2 regions of the Streptomyces sp. NPDC015127 genome follow, and region 1 is predicted to be linked to the other one. Evidence: riboswitches for the same ligand, from Rfam matches in the RefSeq annotation. Region 1 holds a riboswitch; the other holds the start of a gene.
The links. Region 1 has a riboswitch for glycine ahead of gcvT (glycine cleavage system aminomethyltransferase GcvT). Riboswitches for the same ligand answer to the same signal wherever they lie in the genome.

Region 1 (7,466 bases):
GAGGCGCAGCAGCTCGTCACCGGTGCGGAAGGGGTGCTTCAGCACGGTGTCGTCGAGCTTGATGCGGTCCTCGCCGACGGCGTCCTCGTCCACGACGAACCCGCCGCCGACCGAGTAGTACGTCTTCTCCAGCAGGGCGGTGCCCTCGGCGTCGTACGCCCACAGGGTCATGCCGTTGGCGTGGTAGGGCAGGGCCTTGCGGCGGTGCAGGACCAGGTCCTCGTCGAAGTCGAAGCCGATCTCGTGCATACCGAGCAGGTTGATCCGCTTGGCCGTCTTGATGTGTTCGACCTGGTCGTCGGCGGTCTCGACGTCGACCGTGCGGGGAGAGTTGCCCTCCAGGCCCAGCAGGACGGCCTTGGGGGTGCCGTGGCCGTGGCCGGTCGCGCCGAGGGAGCCGTACAGCTCGGCGCGTATCGAGGCGGTGTGGGCCAGCATGCCCTCGTTCTTCAGGCGCCGGGCGAACATCCGGGCGGCGCGCATGGGGCCCACCGTGTGGGAGCTGGACGGGCCGATGCCGATCGAGAACAGGTCGAAGACCGAAAGGGCCACGGAAAACTCCTTGTGGGTGGTAGACGCCGATGTCTGCCGGGGTGGTGCAGAGCAATGCGGTGGAACGGGGTGGGAACGTGGTGCGGGGCACCGCGCTCACTGTCCAGTGTGCGCGGTGCCCCTTTTGTTTTGCTCCGGACTGTTACGGGAGATCCGTCACAGGCTGGGGTAGAGCGGGTGCTTCGCGGCCAGGGCGGTCACCCGGGTGCGCAGCGCCGTCACGTCGTACGACGGCTTGAGGGCCTCGGCGATGATGTCGGCGACCTCGCGGAAGTCCTCGGCCGTAAAGCCGCGGGTGGCGAGGGCGGGGGTGCCGATCCGCAGGCCGGAGGTGACCATCGGGGGCCGGGGGTCGTTCGGGATGGCGTTGCGGTTGACGGTGATGCCGACCTCGTGGAGGCGGTCCTCGGCCTGCTGTCCGTCCAGCTCGCTGTTGCGCAGGTCGACCAGCACGAGGTGGACGTCGGTGCCGCCGGACAGGACGGACACGCCGTGCTCGGTGACGTCGGCCTGGACCAGGCGGTCGGCGAGGATGCGGGCGCCGTCCAGGGTGCGCTGCTGGCGCTCCTTGAACTCCTCGGACGCCGCGACCTTGAAGGACACGGCCTTGGCGGCGATGACGTGCTCGAGCGGGCCGCCCTGCTGGCCGGGGAAGACCGCGGAGTTGATCTTCTTCGCCAGCTCGGCGGTGCACAGGATCACACCGCCGCGCGGGCCGCCGAGGGTCTTGTGGGTGGTGGTGGTCACGACGTGGGCGTGCGGGACCGGGTTCGGGTGCAGCCCGGCGGCGACGAGGCCCGCGAAGTGCGCCATGTCGACCATCAGGTAGGCGCCGACCTCGTCCGCGATGCGGCGGAAGGCGGCGAAGTCCAGCTGACGGGGGTAGGCGGACCAGCCGGCGACGATCAGCTTCGGCTTGGACTCCTTGGCCAGACGCTCGACCTCGGCCATGTCGACCTGGCCGGTGGCGTCGTCGACGTGGTAGGCGACCACGTTGTAGAGCTTGCCGGAGAAGTTGATCTTCATGCCGTGGGTCAGGTGACCGCCGTGGGCCAGGTTGAGGCCCATGATCGTGTCGCCCGGCTTGAGCAGCGCGAACATGGCGGCGGCGTTGGCCTGCGCGCCGGAGTGGGGCTGCACGTTGGCGTGCTCGGCGCCGAACAGCTCCTTGATGCGGTCGATCGCGATCTGCTCGACCACGTCGACGTGCTCGCAGCCGCCGTAGTAGCGGCGGCCGGGGTAGCCCTCGGCGTACTTGTTGGTCAGGACGGAGCCCTGGGCCTCCATGACCGCGACCGGGGCGAAGTTCTCCGACGCGATCATCTCGAGGGTGGACTGCTGACGGTGGAGCTCGGCGTCGACGGCGGCGGCGACATCCGGGTCCAGCTCATGAAGAGGGGTGTTGAGAAGCGACATCACTCGGTCCCTAAGGTCTTGGGTCAGCCCGCGAAATCGGTGTACTCGTCGGCGGAGAGCAGGTCCTTCGGCTCCTCGCCCACGCGCACCTTGAAGAGCCAACCGCCCTCGAAGGGCGCCGAGTTCACGAGCGACGGGTCGTTGACGACGTCCTCGTTGATCTCGGTGACCTCACCGCTGACCGGCGAGTACAGGTCGCTGACCGACTTGGTGGACTCCAGCTCGCCGCAGGTCTCGCCCGCGGTCACCGTGTCACCCACCTCGGGAAGCTGGACGTACACCACGTCGCCGAGCGCGTTGGCCGCGTGCTCCGTGATGCCGACCGTCGACACGCCGTCCTCGGCGGCCGACAGCCACTCGTGCTCCTTGCTGTAGCGCAGCTGCTGGGGGTTGCTCATGACCTGAATTCTCCTGTACGCGGGGGAGTGGTGGTGAACGAAGAGGGGGTGCGGACGATCACTTCTGGCGCTTGTAGAACGGCAGCGCCACGACCTCGTACGGCTCGTGCGTGCCGCGGATGTCGACACCCACGCCCGGCGTGCCCGGCGCGGCGTGGGCGGCGTCGACGTACGCCATGGCGATCGGCTTGCCGATGGTCGGGCTCGGCGCGCCCGAGGTGACCGTGCCGATGACCTTGCCGTCGGCGACCACGTCCATGCCGGCGCGCGGGACGCGGCGGCCCTCGGCGATCAGGCCGACGAGCTTGCGCGGCGGCGCCGTCTCGGCGCGCTCGGCCGCGGCCGTCAGCGCCTCGCGGCCGACGAAGTCGCCGTCCTTCTCGAACTTCACGACCCGGCCGAGGCCCGCGTCGAACGGGGTGAGCGCCGTGGTCAGCTCGTGCCCGTACAGCGGCATGCCCGCCTCCAGGCGCAGCGTGTCGCGGCAGGACAGGCCACAGGGGATCAGGCCGACCGGGGCGCCCGCCTCGGTCAGCGCCTGCCACAGCTTCTCGGCGTGCTGGGGCTCCACGAAGAGCTCGAAGCCGTCCTCGCCGGTGTAGCCCGTACGGGCGATGAGGGCCGGGACGCCCGCGACGGTGCCCGGCAGGCCCGCGTAGTACTTCAGGCCGTCGAGGTCGGCGTCGGTGAGCGACGCGAGGATGCCGGGGGACTCGGGGCCCTGGACCGCGATCAGCGCGTACGCGTCACGGTCGTCGCGCACCTGTGCGTCGAAACCGGCCGCACGCTCGGTGAGCGCGTCGAGCACGATCTGCGCGTTTCCGGCGTTGGCGACGACCATGTACTCCGTCTCGCCGAGGCGGTAGACGATCAGGTCGTCGACGATGCCGCCGTCCTCCTGGCAGATCATCGTGTAGCGGGCCCGGCCGGGGCCCACCGTGCCGATGTTGCCGACGAGCGCGTAGTTCAGCAGGTCGACGGCCTGCGGCCCCGTGACGGTGATCTCGCCCATGTGCGAGAGGTCGAAGAGGCCGGCCGTCGTGCGGACCGCGTTGTGCTCGTCGCGCTCGCTGGCGTAGCGCAGCGGCATGTCCCAGCCGGCGAAATCGGTCATGGTCGCGCCCAGCGATCGATGCAGGGCATCGAGGGCGGTACGACGAGGGGCATTGCTCATAGGTATGGCTCCCAGGGCATGGCTGCGAGGACAATCCTCCCCATCTGTCATCGGAACCTGAGAGGTTCGCCGCGACCGTGCGTATGGATGGTCGCGGCTTGCACCTTGGGTGGAGCCGTCCGAACGACTCGCTTTTCAGATCTGCCTCATCGCACGCGGTACGGGGCCTGAGAGATTCAAGGGAGGAACTTGCTCCTTCGGCGCCCCGCCACACCAGGTGGCCGGGACTCTCCCGCGCGGATTCAAGCGGCCGGTATGCAGTTGGCGCGCACATCATTGCACGCCTACGGCAGGAGTGGGACGCGCGGACCGTGGCAAAGTCGGTTGTCCCGTATTACCAATTCTTTACACTTCATGGGCAAGGGTGGGATGACCCGACATGGGGGAGGCTGATGATGTTGCAGCGGTCCGGCGCATACGCCGCCACGGCCGCGGGGATGCCCGTCCAGCAGGGCGTCCCCGCCCACGGCCTGCTCGGAGCGCCCGCACCCGTGCTGCGCGACCTGCGGGAGCGGGCGGGCCACAGCCCGCGCGCCCTGGTGTTCGCGGCCGGTGACGTGGTGGTCGTCTCCGGGCTGCCCGGCAGCGGGAAGACGACGCTGATGAAGCGCGCGGTGACCGGGCGCGGGATCGACTCGCAGGACACCCGAGACCGGTGGGACGCGCGGGCGCCCCGCCTTCTGCCGTACGCCGTGTACCGCCCCTTCGTGCGCATCGCGCACTACGCGGGCCTGTGGCGCGCGCTGCGCTCGGGCGAGAGCGTCGTCGTGCACGACTGCGGCACGCAGGCGTGGGTGCGGCGCTGGCTGGCGCGGGAGGCGCGGCGCCGGGGGGCGTCGCTGCATCTGGTGTTGCTGGACGTGCCGCCCCGGGTGGCGCGCGAGGGCCAGCGCGAGCGGGGGCGCGGGGTGTCGGGGTACGCCTTCGCCCGCCACCGCAGGGCGGTGGGCCGCCTGATCGCCGACGCGGAGTCGGGTCGTCTGCCGCGCGGCTGCGCGTCCGCGGTCCTGCTGGACCGCGACGCGGCGGCCACGCTGCGCGTCCTGGGCTTCACGGCCCCCTGACCCCGGGCCCCCGCGCGTCAATCTCCTCCTACGGCCGCCAGGCCGTAGGGGGAGGGCGGGGTGGGGAAAGGCCCCCGCGCAGCGCGCCCCGCCCCCCGGCCACTATCGTCGTCGCCGCGACCACGCAGGCGCCGGGGTCCCGCCCCGGGGAGGAAGAGACGAGCGCATGGAGTATCCGTACCGCGGCTGGCCCGGGAACGAGCTGGAGGAGGTCCTCGCCGCATCCCTCGGCGCCCCCTCCGCCGGCGCCCGCATCGTCGAGGTGCTCGGGCGAAGCAGCGTCTGGGTTCCCCTTCCCAACGGCGGCGGGCCAGACAGCGCCGGCCTCGACCTGCCCACCATGGAGATCGACGGCGCCGCCTACGTCCCCGTCTTCAGCTCCGAGCAGCAGTTCCTCGCCGTCGTGGGTTCTCACATGTCGTTCACCGTGGCCCCCGCCCGCGAGTTCGCCCGTGGTCTGCCCCCGCAGCTCGGCATCGCCGTGAACCCGGGCGGCCCCGTCGGCGCCCCCCTGCCGCCGCCCGCCGTCGCCGAACTGTGCCGCGTGGGGCGCACGCCGCATGGAGGTACCTCCCATGCCGAAGGCTATGGGGGAGGGGCCGCGTCCGGCGGCCGGGTGCGGCTCTTCGAGCCGGACTGGCAGGAGGAGCCCGTCGACTTCCTCGCCGCCGCGGCCGGCGAGTTCGAGGCCGTCGGTGTCGTGCTCACCGCGCGCCGGGCGCTCGCCTCCGTCGAGGGCGACGCGCCGACCCTGTTCGTCGGCGTCCAGCTCTCCTCCTGGGAGGGTGCCGACCGCGACGCGCCCATGGACGCGCTCGGCCGCGCCCTCGGCCGTGTCCAAGTGCCGTGGCCCGTGAACCTCGTCCTTCTGGATGTCGCGCAGGACCCCGTCGGCGACTGGATGCTGGAGCGCGTGCGCCCCTTCTACCAACGACATCACGTGTAGAAGTCAAGCCGGTGCCAGGACGGCCGCTTAAGCTGGTTTGATGACCTGGCCGGAGGTCCCCTGACACAGGGACGGACCACTCGGGCACGGGTACGGATCGAAGAGGGGCGGAATCCAGGGTGAGCGCGTCAGGCACCGCGGCGACCGGGCAGGTCGAGCACATGCTGCGCCAGGTGACTCCCGGGCACTACGACGCGTACGAGGCACTGCTGCACGCCCTCGCCGACCCCACCGGCGGCCGGATCTGGATGCTGCTGTGGCACGGCCGCCCCGGCTCCCCCGACGCGCAGTACGGGAACATGGAGGTCGACGGCGTCGGCTATGCGCCGTGCGTGACCTCGCCCCAGGAGCTCGCCGTCTCCGGCTGGAGCCGCGCCCACGAGGTCGTCACAGGCCGGGACATCGCCCGCGCCCTGTACCCCGAGCGATGGGGCATCTGGCTCAATCCGCACGCCCCGGGCGGCGGTGTGGGCATCCCCTGGCTGGATCTGCGCCGTATCGCCACCGGACTCGACCGGATGCCCGCGGGCCCGCTGCGGCTGTCGGACCCCGCCGTCGAGATCCTCCAGTTCTACGCCCTGCTCACGCAGAACGCGCACCGCACGCCCGCCGTGCGGTCGCTGCGCCGTGCCTGGGTGCAGCCGGCGGTGGGGGCCGCGTACCTCGCCATCGGGCTCGATCTGTACGACACCGGAGCGCAGGCGGTCGACGCGGCGCGGGCGATGATGCAGCAGTCGATCGGTGCGGTCCCGGACGGGCTGCCGGTCTCCACGGTCGCGATGTCCGACGAGTACGACCCGGTGACGATGTGGATGCGGGCGAACGCCCGGCCCTTCTACGACCGCGAGGCGCACGGCGGCGCCCAGCCGGCCGGCGGCTACGGGTACCCACCGGTCGGCGCCCGCTGACCATTTCGGCTGTCTGTTTGCACGGCAGTTTCCCGACGGCCGCCTTTGATTGCCAGGAGCGAATCCCCTCATCCGCCCCTTCGGTCGTTTGCAGCGGCGTTGTCCACCTGGTGAAACTCTCTCAACTTTTGTCCGCTGGAAGGCGGATGGCGTTCCGCTGAGCCGTCGGCACCGTCCGTATAACGGAACCCTCTGTCATGCATCACGTTTGAGCAAACATTCCCCGCCGGGTCTGGCGGGTGATCGCGACGGCGTTGAAGACTCCCGCAGCAAGGGGAGATTCGCCCCCGTGTACGGCGCGCTTCACACGTACTTCTCGTACCAAGAGCACCACGTGCACCACATGTTGTGAACAATGCCGCTACAGCGGCGGGTACGGGCCGGTCACCTCCGGCCGAGAGGGGTCCCCACCACGATGACGGCACCATTGCACGACACCGCCACGGACGCGGACGCGACCGCCGGTGTCGCGGCGGATGTAGTCAAGAAGTCGGTCGAGGGTCGGTCACTGCGACAGATCGCCTGGTCCCGTCTCAAGCGGGACAAGCTGGCCCTGGCCGGCGGCGTCGTCGTCATCTTCCTCGTACTGGTGGCGATCTTCGCGCCGTTGATCGTCAGCCTGCTGGGCCACCCGCCGAACGAGTTCCACCAGGACCAGATCGACCCGCTGTTCGGAACCCCCAAGGAAGCCTTCGGAGGCATCAGCTCCGAATTCCTCCTCGGAGTTGAGCCCGGCAACGGCCGCGACGTCTTCAGCCGGATCGTCTACGGCGCCCGGATCTCCCTGCTCGTCGCGTTCCTCGCCGCTCTCGTCGCGGTGATGCTCGGCACCGTCTTCGGCATCGTCGCCGGCTACTTCGGCGGCTGGGTCGACTCGGTCATCAGCCGGGTGATGGACATGCTGCTGGCCTTCCCGCAGCTGCTCTTCATCATCTCCCTGGTCTCGGTGCTCCCCAACGACCTGCTCGGACTGACCGGCAGCAACGTCCGCATCGCCATCCTCGTCGC
Region 2 (7,466 bases), on a different contig from region 1:
GCTGGGAGTCTTCGGGCACGGGGCACATTCATCGGGCACTTTCCCCGGTGTGATGCGACGGTCACTTTCCGGGACGGATGCATCGTTAAACACCGTCCGGATTCGGCCTACCACGCCGTGAAGAAAACCGCAGGCCACGGCCGCGACACCACGGAAATCGCGCCGGAAACCCCTGGCGCGAGGGACCTGTATTCGCCTTGCGGGAAATACCGGCGTCGGCTAGCGGAAACGAAGCGTGAACACGGGTCGTATAAACTCTGCCGATGGGCCGAGACTCGGCGCCAGGTGGTCTTTCCGGCCCCGCGCGGCCCGTACGCCGACAGTGCCGTCCGCATCTCCCCGCATCACCGTGTCTCCTGAGCGAGAGGCGACCCATCATGCCGCTGCATGTTCCTCCGGCCCCCGCGCCCGCCCTGCGCAGCGTTCTCGCAGCACTCGGTTCCCCCACGGCCGTCCGTGAGGCTCCGACGCCCGCTCTGAGGTCCGTCCAGGGACCTCTGAGCCCCGAACTGCCGCTTCCCGTCCATGTCCTGGACCGGGTGGTTCCGAATGGCAGCGCCCCGTACACCCGGCTCGCCGGGTGGCGCTTCCTGATCCGCAGCGGCGATCGCGCCGTGGCTGCGGCGGACACCCGGCTGACGCCCGACGGCTGGGCCTTTTCCCACTTCTTCGAAGGCCCCTATCTCGGTTCCACCGAACGTGCGCTGCGCCAGGCAGAGGCGATGGGGCCGCCTTTCCAGCCGCGGCTCCTTTCCGTGCCGGAGCTCTACATGCTCACGCTCTGGCTCCATCACGACACCGAGGCGGACGCCTCCGCCGGCACCCTTCAGCCGACCGACGTCCTGGTGCCGCTCGCACCGGCTCCGCCCGGCATCGCGGCCCACCGGCCGCACCAGGTCGCCGATCTGCTGCCCGTGCTGACCCTGCGGCTGACGCCGGAGTCCCTGTTCGACTCACCTGCCGCCTGACCTCGCGCGACGTCAGTACGCCCCGCGACCGTCCGGTCGCGGGGCGTACTGACGAGCGGGCGCAGGGCCCGGCCTGACTAGTCCTGCCGGGCCATGGCGAACCACCCGAAAGGACAGCCCAGTTGCGTTGAACCGTCCGCGCGGGTGATGCGTCATCAATCAGTAGGAAGAGCTGCTGTGAAATCCCTGCGGATCGACGCCCGTGGGGGAACACTGGGATCGGACCGATACAGATACGGGGGCGGCCATGAACAGCTCATCGAGCCGCAGGACACTCACCACATCGCAGCGAAAGAACCCATCCATGTGCCAGCACCAGCCAGCCTGCCCCACGCCCGACTCAGCCGACCGGGAGGCGGCACGCCTGGTGGCGCACCACCCGGAGCAGGGCTGGAGCCTTCTGTGCAACGGCGTTCTCCTCTTCGAGGACACCGGCGAACTGCTGCCCGACGGGCAGATCATCGCCCCCCACCGGCCGCGTGAGACCGGGCAGGTGGTCACGGCCGCGTAGCGCGGTCACCGATACGACCGGGGGCCGGCCGGAGAGTTCTCCGTACCGGCCCCGATCCATGCGCGCCGAGCCCCGAGAACGTCAGTTGTCGTACTCGTCCAGCGGCGGGCAGGAGCAGACGAGGTTGCGGTCGCCGAAGGCGCCGTCGATACGGCGGACCGGCGGCCAGTACTTGTCCGCGGCGTTCACCCCGGCCGGGAAGACGGCCTCGTCACGGCTGTAGGCGTGGTTCCACTCGCCGCCGAGCGCACCCGCGGTGTGCGGGGCGTTGCGCAGCGGGTTGTCCTCCGCGGGCCACTCGCCCGTCGCGACCTTCTCGATCTCGGCGCGGATCGCGATCATCGTGTCGCAGAAGCGGTCGAGTTCGGTCAGGTCCTCGCTCTCCGTCGGCTCGATCATCAGCGTGCCGGCCACCGGGAACGACATGGTGGGCGCGTGGAAGCCGTAGTCGATCAGGCGCTTGGCGATGTCGTCGACGCTGACACCGGTCGCCTTCGACAGCGGCCGCAGGTCGACGATGCACTCGTGGGCGACCAGACCCGCAGGACCGGTGTAGAGCACCGGGTAGTGCGGCTCCAGGCGCTTGGCGATGTAGTTCGCCGCGAGCACCGCGACCTGCGTGGCCCGCTTGAGGCCCTCGCCGCCCATCAGACGGACGTACGCCCAGGAGATCGGCAGGATGCCGGCCGAGCCCCACGGCGCGGCCGAGATCGGGCCGACGCCCGTCTCGGGGCCCGCGGTCGGCTGCAGCGGGTGGTTCGGCAGGTACGGCGCGAGATGCGCGCGCACGCCGACCGGTCCGACGCCCGGACCGCCACCGCCGTGGGGGATGCAGAAGGTCTTGTGCAGGTTCAGGTGCGAGACGTCGCCGCCGAACCTGCCCGGCTTGGCGAGACCGACGAGCGCGTTGAGGTTCGCACCGTCCACGTAGACCTGGCCGCCGGCGTCGTGCACCTGGGCGCAGATGTCGGCGACGTGCTCCTCGAACACACCGTGCGTCGACGGGTAGGTGATCATCAGGACGGACAGCTCGTCGCTGTACTGCTCGATCTTGGCGCGCAGGTCCTCGACGTCGATCTCGCCGTCGTCGGCGGTCTTCACGACCACGACCTTCATGCCGGCCATCACGGCGCTGGCGGCGTTGGTGCCGTGCGCGGAGGACGGGATCAGGCACACGGTGCGCTGCTCGTCGCCGCCTGCGCGGTGGTAGGCGCGCACGGCCAGCAGACCGGCCAGCTCGCCCTGGGAACCGGCGTTGGGCTGGATCGAGACCTTGTCGTAGCCGGTGACCTCGGAGAGACGTTCCTCCAGCTCGTTGATGAGCGTCAGATAGCCCTCGGCCTGCTCGACGGGCGCGAAGGGGTGCATCTGGCCGAACTCCGGCCAGGTGACCGGCTCCATCTCCGTCGTCGCGTTCAGCTTCATCGTGCAGGAGCCGAGCGGGATCATGCCGCGGTCCAGCGCGTAGTCGCGGTCGGCGAGCTTGCGCAGGTAGCGCAGCATCGCGGTCTCGGAGCGGTGCTGGTGGAAGACGGGGTGGGTCAGGTAGTCGTCGGAGCGCAGCAGCGCGGCCGGCAGGCCTTCGGTGCTCGCCGCGTCCAGCGCCTCGATGTCGCCCTCGACGCCGAACGCGGACCACACGGCCGTGAGCTGCTCGCGGCCGGTGGTCTCGTCGCAGGCGACGGAGACGTGGTCGGCGTCCACGAGGTGCAGGTTGACCCCGCCCTCTCGCGCGGCGGCGACGACGTCGGCGGCCTTGCCGGGCACGCGGAGGGTGAGGGTGTCGAAGAAGGTGCCGGTCACGACCTCGACACCGCCGGCCCGCAGCCCGTCGGCGAGGACGGTGGCGTAGCGGTGGGTGCGCTCGGCGATGCCGCGCAGGCCGTCGGGACCGTGGTAGACGGCATACATGCCCGCCATCACGGCGAGCAGCACCTGAGCGGTGCAGATGTTGCTGGTGGCCTTCTCGCGGCGGATGTGCTGCTCACGGGTCTGGAGCGCGAGCCGGTAGGCCTTGTTGCCGTCCGCGTCGACGGAGACGCCGACGAGGCGGCCGGGCAGGCTGCGGGCGAACTTGTCGCGCACGGCCATGTAACCGGCGTGCGGGCCGCCGAAGCCCATCGGGACGCCGAAGCGCTGGGTGGTGCCGACGGCGATGTCCGCGCCGAGCTCGCCGGGCGAGGTCAGCAGGGTGAGGGCCAGCAGGTCGGCGGCGACCGTGACGATCGCGCCGAGCTCGTGCGCCTGCTCGACGACCGGCTTCAGGTCCCGCACGGCACCGGAGGCGCCGGGGTACTGGAGCAGCACGCCGAAGACGCCGCGCTCGGCGATCTCAGCCGGGATGCCCTCGCTGAGGTCGGCGGTGACGACCTCGACGCCGGTGGGCTCGGCACGGGTCTCGATCACGGCGACGGTCTGCGGCAGGGCGTCGGCGTCGACGAGGAAGACGCCGCCCTTGACCTTGCCGACCCGGCGGGCGAGCGACATGGCCTCGGCGGCCGCGGTGCCCTCGTCCAGGAGGGAGGCGCCGGATGTCGGCAGGCCCGTCAAGTCGGCGACGACGGTCTGGAAGTTCAGCAGGGCCTCGAGCCGTCCCTGGGAGATCTCCGGCTGGTACGGGGTGTACGCGGTGTACCAGGCAGGGTTCTCCATGACGTTGCGCAGGATGACCGGCGGCGTGAAGGTGCCGTAGTAGCCGAGGCCGATCATGGGCGCGAGCACCTGGTTGCGGTCGGCGAGCGAACGCAGTTCGGCGAGGACGTCGGCCTCGGTGCGGGCGTCGGGGAGGTTCAGCGCCTCGGCGCTCTTGATCACATCCGGCACCGCGGCGGCGGTCAGCTCGTCGAGCGATCCGTAGCCCACCTGTGCGAGCATCTTGGCCTGAGCAGCGGCGTCGGGCCCGATGTGACGCTGCTCGAAGGGGGTGCCTCGCTCCAGCTGGGAGAGCGGAATGCGGTTGGCGGTCATGTGGGAGGCCTCCTGGTCATGTACGACCTGCGAGGGGCATCACGGCGCGGATGCCCGGACGGCCTCCCCCTCTGTCATCTCGAACCTGAGAGCTTCACCGGGCGCCATGGGACGACGCGCCGGTTTTCACCGTCGGTGAGAGCGGATGCCGTCCGACGCCCGCCCTGCTTTCCAGAGTGACCTCGTCCGTGCGGTACAGGGGCCTGAGAGATTCCGGGGAGGATTTGCTCCTTCGGCGCCGCCGGTGGGATCACCGGTGGACTCTCCCGCACGGGGTCAACAGCCGATTGCCAGGGTACCAGCGCGTTCCCTCGGCGATCCTTCGAGTGGCCGACACCCGGGATCTGCCCTTTCGTAGTGACTGTAGAGCAGGTGCGACCACGTGGAGGGACCCGTGCAGACCGACATCGATCCGCGCAGCCTGATAGGCCGCAAGGCGTTCGACCGCGACGGCCACAAGATCGGGACCGTCGACGAGGTGTACCTGGACGACGCCACGGGCGAGCCCGAGTGGGCCGCCGTACGCACGGGACTGTTCAGCCGGGACGCCTTCGTGCCCCTGGAGCCGAGTGAGGTCGTCGACAACGCGCTCCATGTCCCCTACGAGCGCGCCCTGATCAAGGACGCCCCCGACTTCGGTGTCGGCCGCCATCTCTCCCCCGAGCAGGAACTCCAGCTCTACCACCACTACGGCCTCGACCTCTCCGCACCCCCGGCCCCGGCCCCGTCCGCCGGCGACCGCCCCGGCGACCGCTCCGGCGACCGCTCCTTCGGCCGCGTGGCGGGCCAGGAGGACTGAGGCCGACACCTCGCCCGTCGCTCTCCGGGCACGCCGATCCGGCAGCCCGGGCACCGGCGGCCGCCCACTGTCGGCCACGTGGACGCCCATGCCGAGCGCGGCCCTGACGCCTGCGGCACCTCCCTCCCCCGTCAGTCGCCGTGCGCCACCGGCCGGCCGTCCCCGCCCGGGACGGACGCGCTCCCCTCCGCCGGCACGTGCCGGGCGGGCTCGTCGACGGGCCTCCCTGCCGCCGTGCCCGCGGCGGCCACGTCCGGCGCCTGCGCCCCAGGAGGCGACGCCGGCACGAGCGGCAGGGGATCCGACGGCTGGAGGTCCTCGTCGTCGACACGGAACGTGCGCACCCGGCCCGGCGCCGAGCCCGGCTCCTCGAAGCGCACGGTCACGCGCCCCACCCCGCTCCCCTGCACCCAGCCCGCTCCGTACACGGCGTGCCGGACGTCCTGCCCGGCGGACCAGTGCCGCGCGGCGGCCTCGGCGGGTACGGGCTCCGTCGGCGCCGCCTCGCGCTCGGGCTCCGGCTGTTCACCGGGGGCGGCCGCTGACGCGGCGGAGGCAGCGGCCTCCTCCGCCGCCGCCTGCGCGAACAGGTCCTCCTGCGTGTAGTCGGCAAGCCCTGTCACCCCGACCCCCAGCAGCCGTACGCCCCCCGTCGTGTCCACGGACTCCAGCAGCCTGCCGGCCGCCTCCCGCACCACGGCCGGGTCGTCGGTGGGCCCCCTGAGCGTCTCGGAGCGCGTCAGCGTCGAGAAGTCGTAGCGCCGGACCTTGAGGACGATCGTCCGGCCGGAGTGCCCGCTCGCCCTCAGCCGCTGCACGCAGCGCTCGGCAAGCCGCTCCACCTCGATCCGGACCCGCACCCGGTCGTGCAGGTCCACGTCGAAGGTGTCCTCCACCGAGACCGACTTCGCGTCCCGCTCGGCGACCACGGGCCGGTCGTCGTGCCCGAGCGCCATCCGGAACAGCGCGGCCCCGTGCGCCCTGCCCAGCAGACGTACGAGCTCGTCCTCGCCGGCCTCCGCGAGATCGGCGACCGTGGTCATCCCGGCGCGCCTGAGGTGCTCCCCGGTCGCCGGGCCCACCCCGGGCAGCGTCCGCACCGGCAGCGGCGCGAGCAGCTCCCTCTCGGTGCCCGGCTCTATCAGCACCAGGCCATCGGGTTTCGCCTGCTCGGAGGCGATCTTCGCCAGCATCTTGGAACCGGCCAGGCCGACGGACCCGGTCAGCCCGGTCGCCGCCCGGATGTCGGCCCGCAGGCGCTCCCCCGTCGCACGGGCCGAGGCCGAGTCGTCGGCGGCCCCGCCCGCCTCCAGGTCGACGAACGCCTCGTCCAGGCTGAGCGGCTCCACGAGCGGCGACAGCCGGCCCAGCAACTCCATGACCTGCTCGCTGACCGAGCGGTAGAGCGAGAACCGCGGCACCAGATACGCGGCGTTCGGCGCCAGTCGTCTGGCCTGCGCCATCGGCATCGCCGAGTGCACACCGAACCGCCTCGCCTCGTACGACGCGGTGGCGACCACTCCGCGCGGCCCCAGCCCGCCGACCACCACGGCTTTCCCGCGCAACGAAGGCTTCGCCGCCTGCTCGGCGGCGGCGTAGAAGGCATCCATGTCCAGATGCAGGATCGTCGGCGCGGATCTCACACCCTCGATGCTGCCCTACGCCACTGACAACGTCGCCGCCCGAACGGCGAGGCGACAGGCCTCCACCCGCCGCCGCGCGGACGACTGATCCGGATCAGCCCGCCCGGTCGCGCCTGCGCCGGGCCAGCTCGTCCGCGGGGTTGTTGCCGACCAGGGTCTCGCCGGTGTCGATACGTTCGCCGTGGAGCTGCGAAAGGGCGGCCTCCACGTCCCGCCACACGACACCCACCGCGATCCCGAAGACGCCCTGACCGCCCTGGAGCAGGTCGACGACCTCGTCGGGCGACGAGCACTCGTACACCGTGGCCCCGTCGCTCATCAGCGTCATCCGCTCCAGGTCACGAAACCCCCGGGCCCGCAGGTGCTGGACGGCGGCGCGGATGTTCTGCAGCGCCACACCGGTGTCCAGGAACCGTTTGACGATCTTGAGGACGACCACGTCCCGAAAGCTGTAGAGCCGCTGGGTGCCCGATCCGTACGCCGGCCGCACACTCGGCTCCACCAGCCCCGTCCGCGCCCAGTAGTCGAGCTGCCGATAGGTGATCCCCGCCGCCGCGCACGCGGTCGGTCCCCGGTAT

Region 2: another riboswitch for glycine. It lies ahead of gcvP (aminomethyl-transferring glycine dehydrogenase); the one in region 1 lies ahead of gcvT (glycine cleavage system aminomethyltransferase GcvT).

Annotation. Positions count from the first base shown of each region.
Region 1 is NZ_JBIBVE010000008.1:53,837-61,302, reverse strand. It holds gene ACF08N_RS17225 (L-serine ammonia-lyase) at 1-552, opposite strand, end outside; gene glyA (serine hydroxymethyltransferase) at 709-1,968, opposite strand; gene gcvH (glycine cleavage system protein GcvH) at 1,992-2,366, opposite strand; gene gcvT (glycine cleavage system aminomethyltransferase GcvT) at 2,425-3,540, opposite strand; glycine riboswitch at 3,687-3,785, opposite strand; gene ACF08N_RS17205 (AAA family ATPase) at 3,933-4,604, shown strand; gene ACF08N_RS17200 (enhanced serine sensitivity protein SseB) at 4,771-5,550, shown strand; gene ACF08N_RS17195 (enhanced serine sensitivity protein SseB C-terminal domain-containing protein) at 5,670-6,458, shown strand; gene ACF08N_RS17190 (ABC transporter permease) at 6,874-7,466, shown strand, end outside.
Region 2 is NZ_JBIBVE010000030.1:37,974-45,439, forward strand. It holds gene ACF08N_RS34960 (hypothetical protein) at 378-968, shown strand; gene ACF08N_RS34965 (DUF5999 family protein) at 1,273-1,479, shown strand; gene gcvP (aminomethyl-transferring glycine dehydrogenase) at 1,561-4,446, opposite strand; glycine riboswitch at 4,628-4,725, opposite strand; gene ACF08N_RS34975 (PRC-barrel domain-containing protein) at 4,841-5,245, shown strand; gene ACF08N_RS34980 (DNA polymerase IV) at 5,377-6,888, opposite strand; gene ACF08N_RS34985 (MerR family transcriptional regulator) at 6,983-7,466, opposite strand, start outside.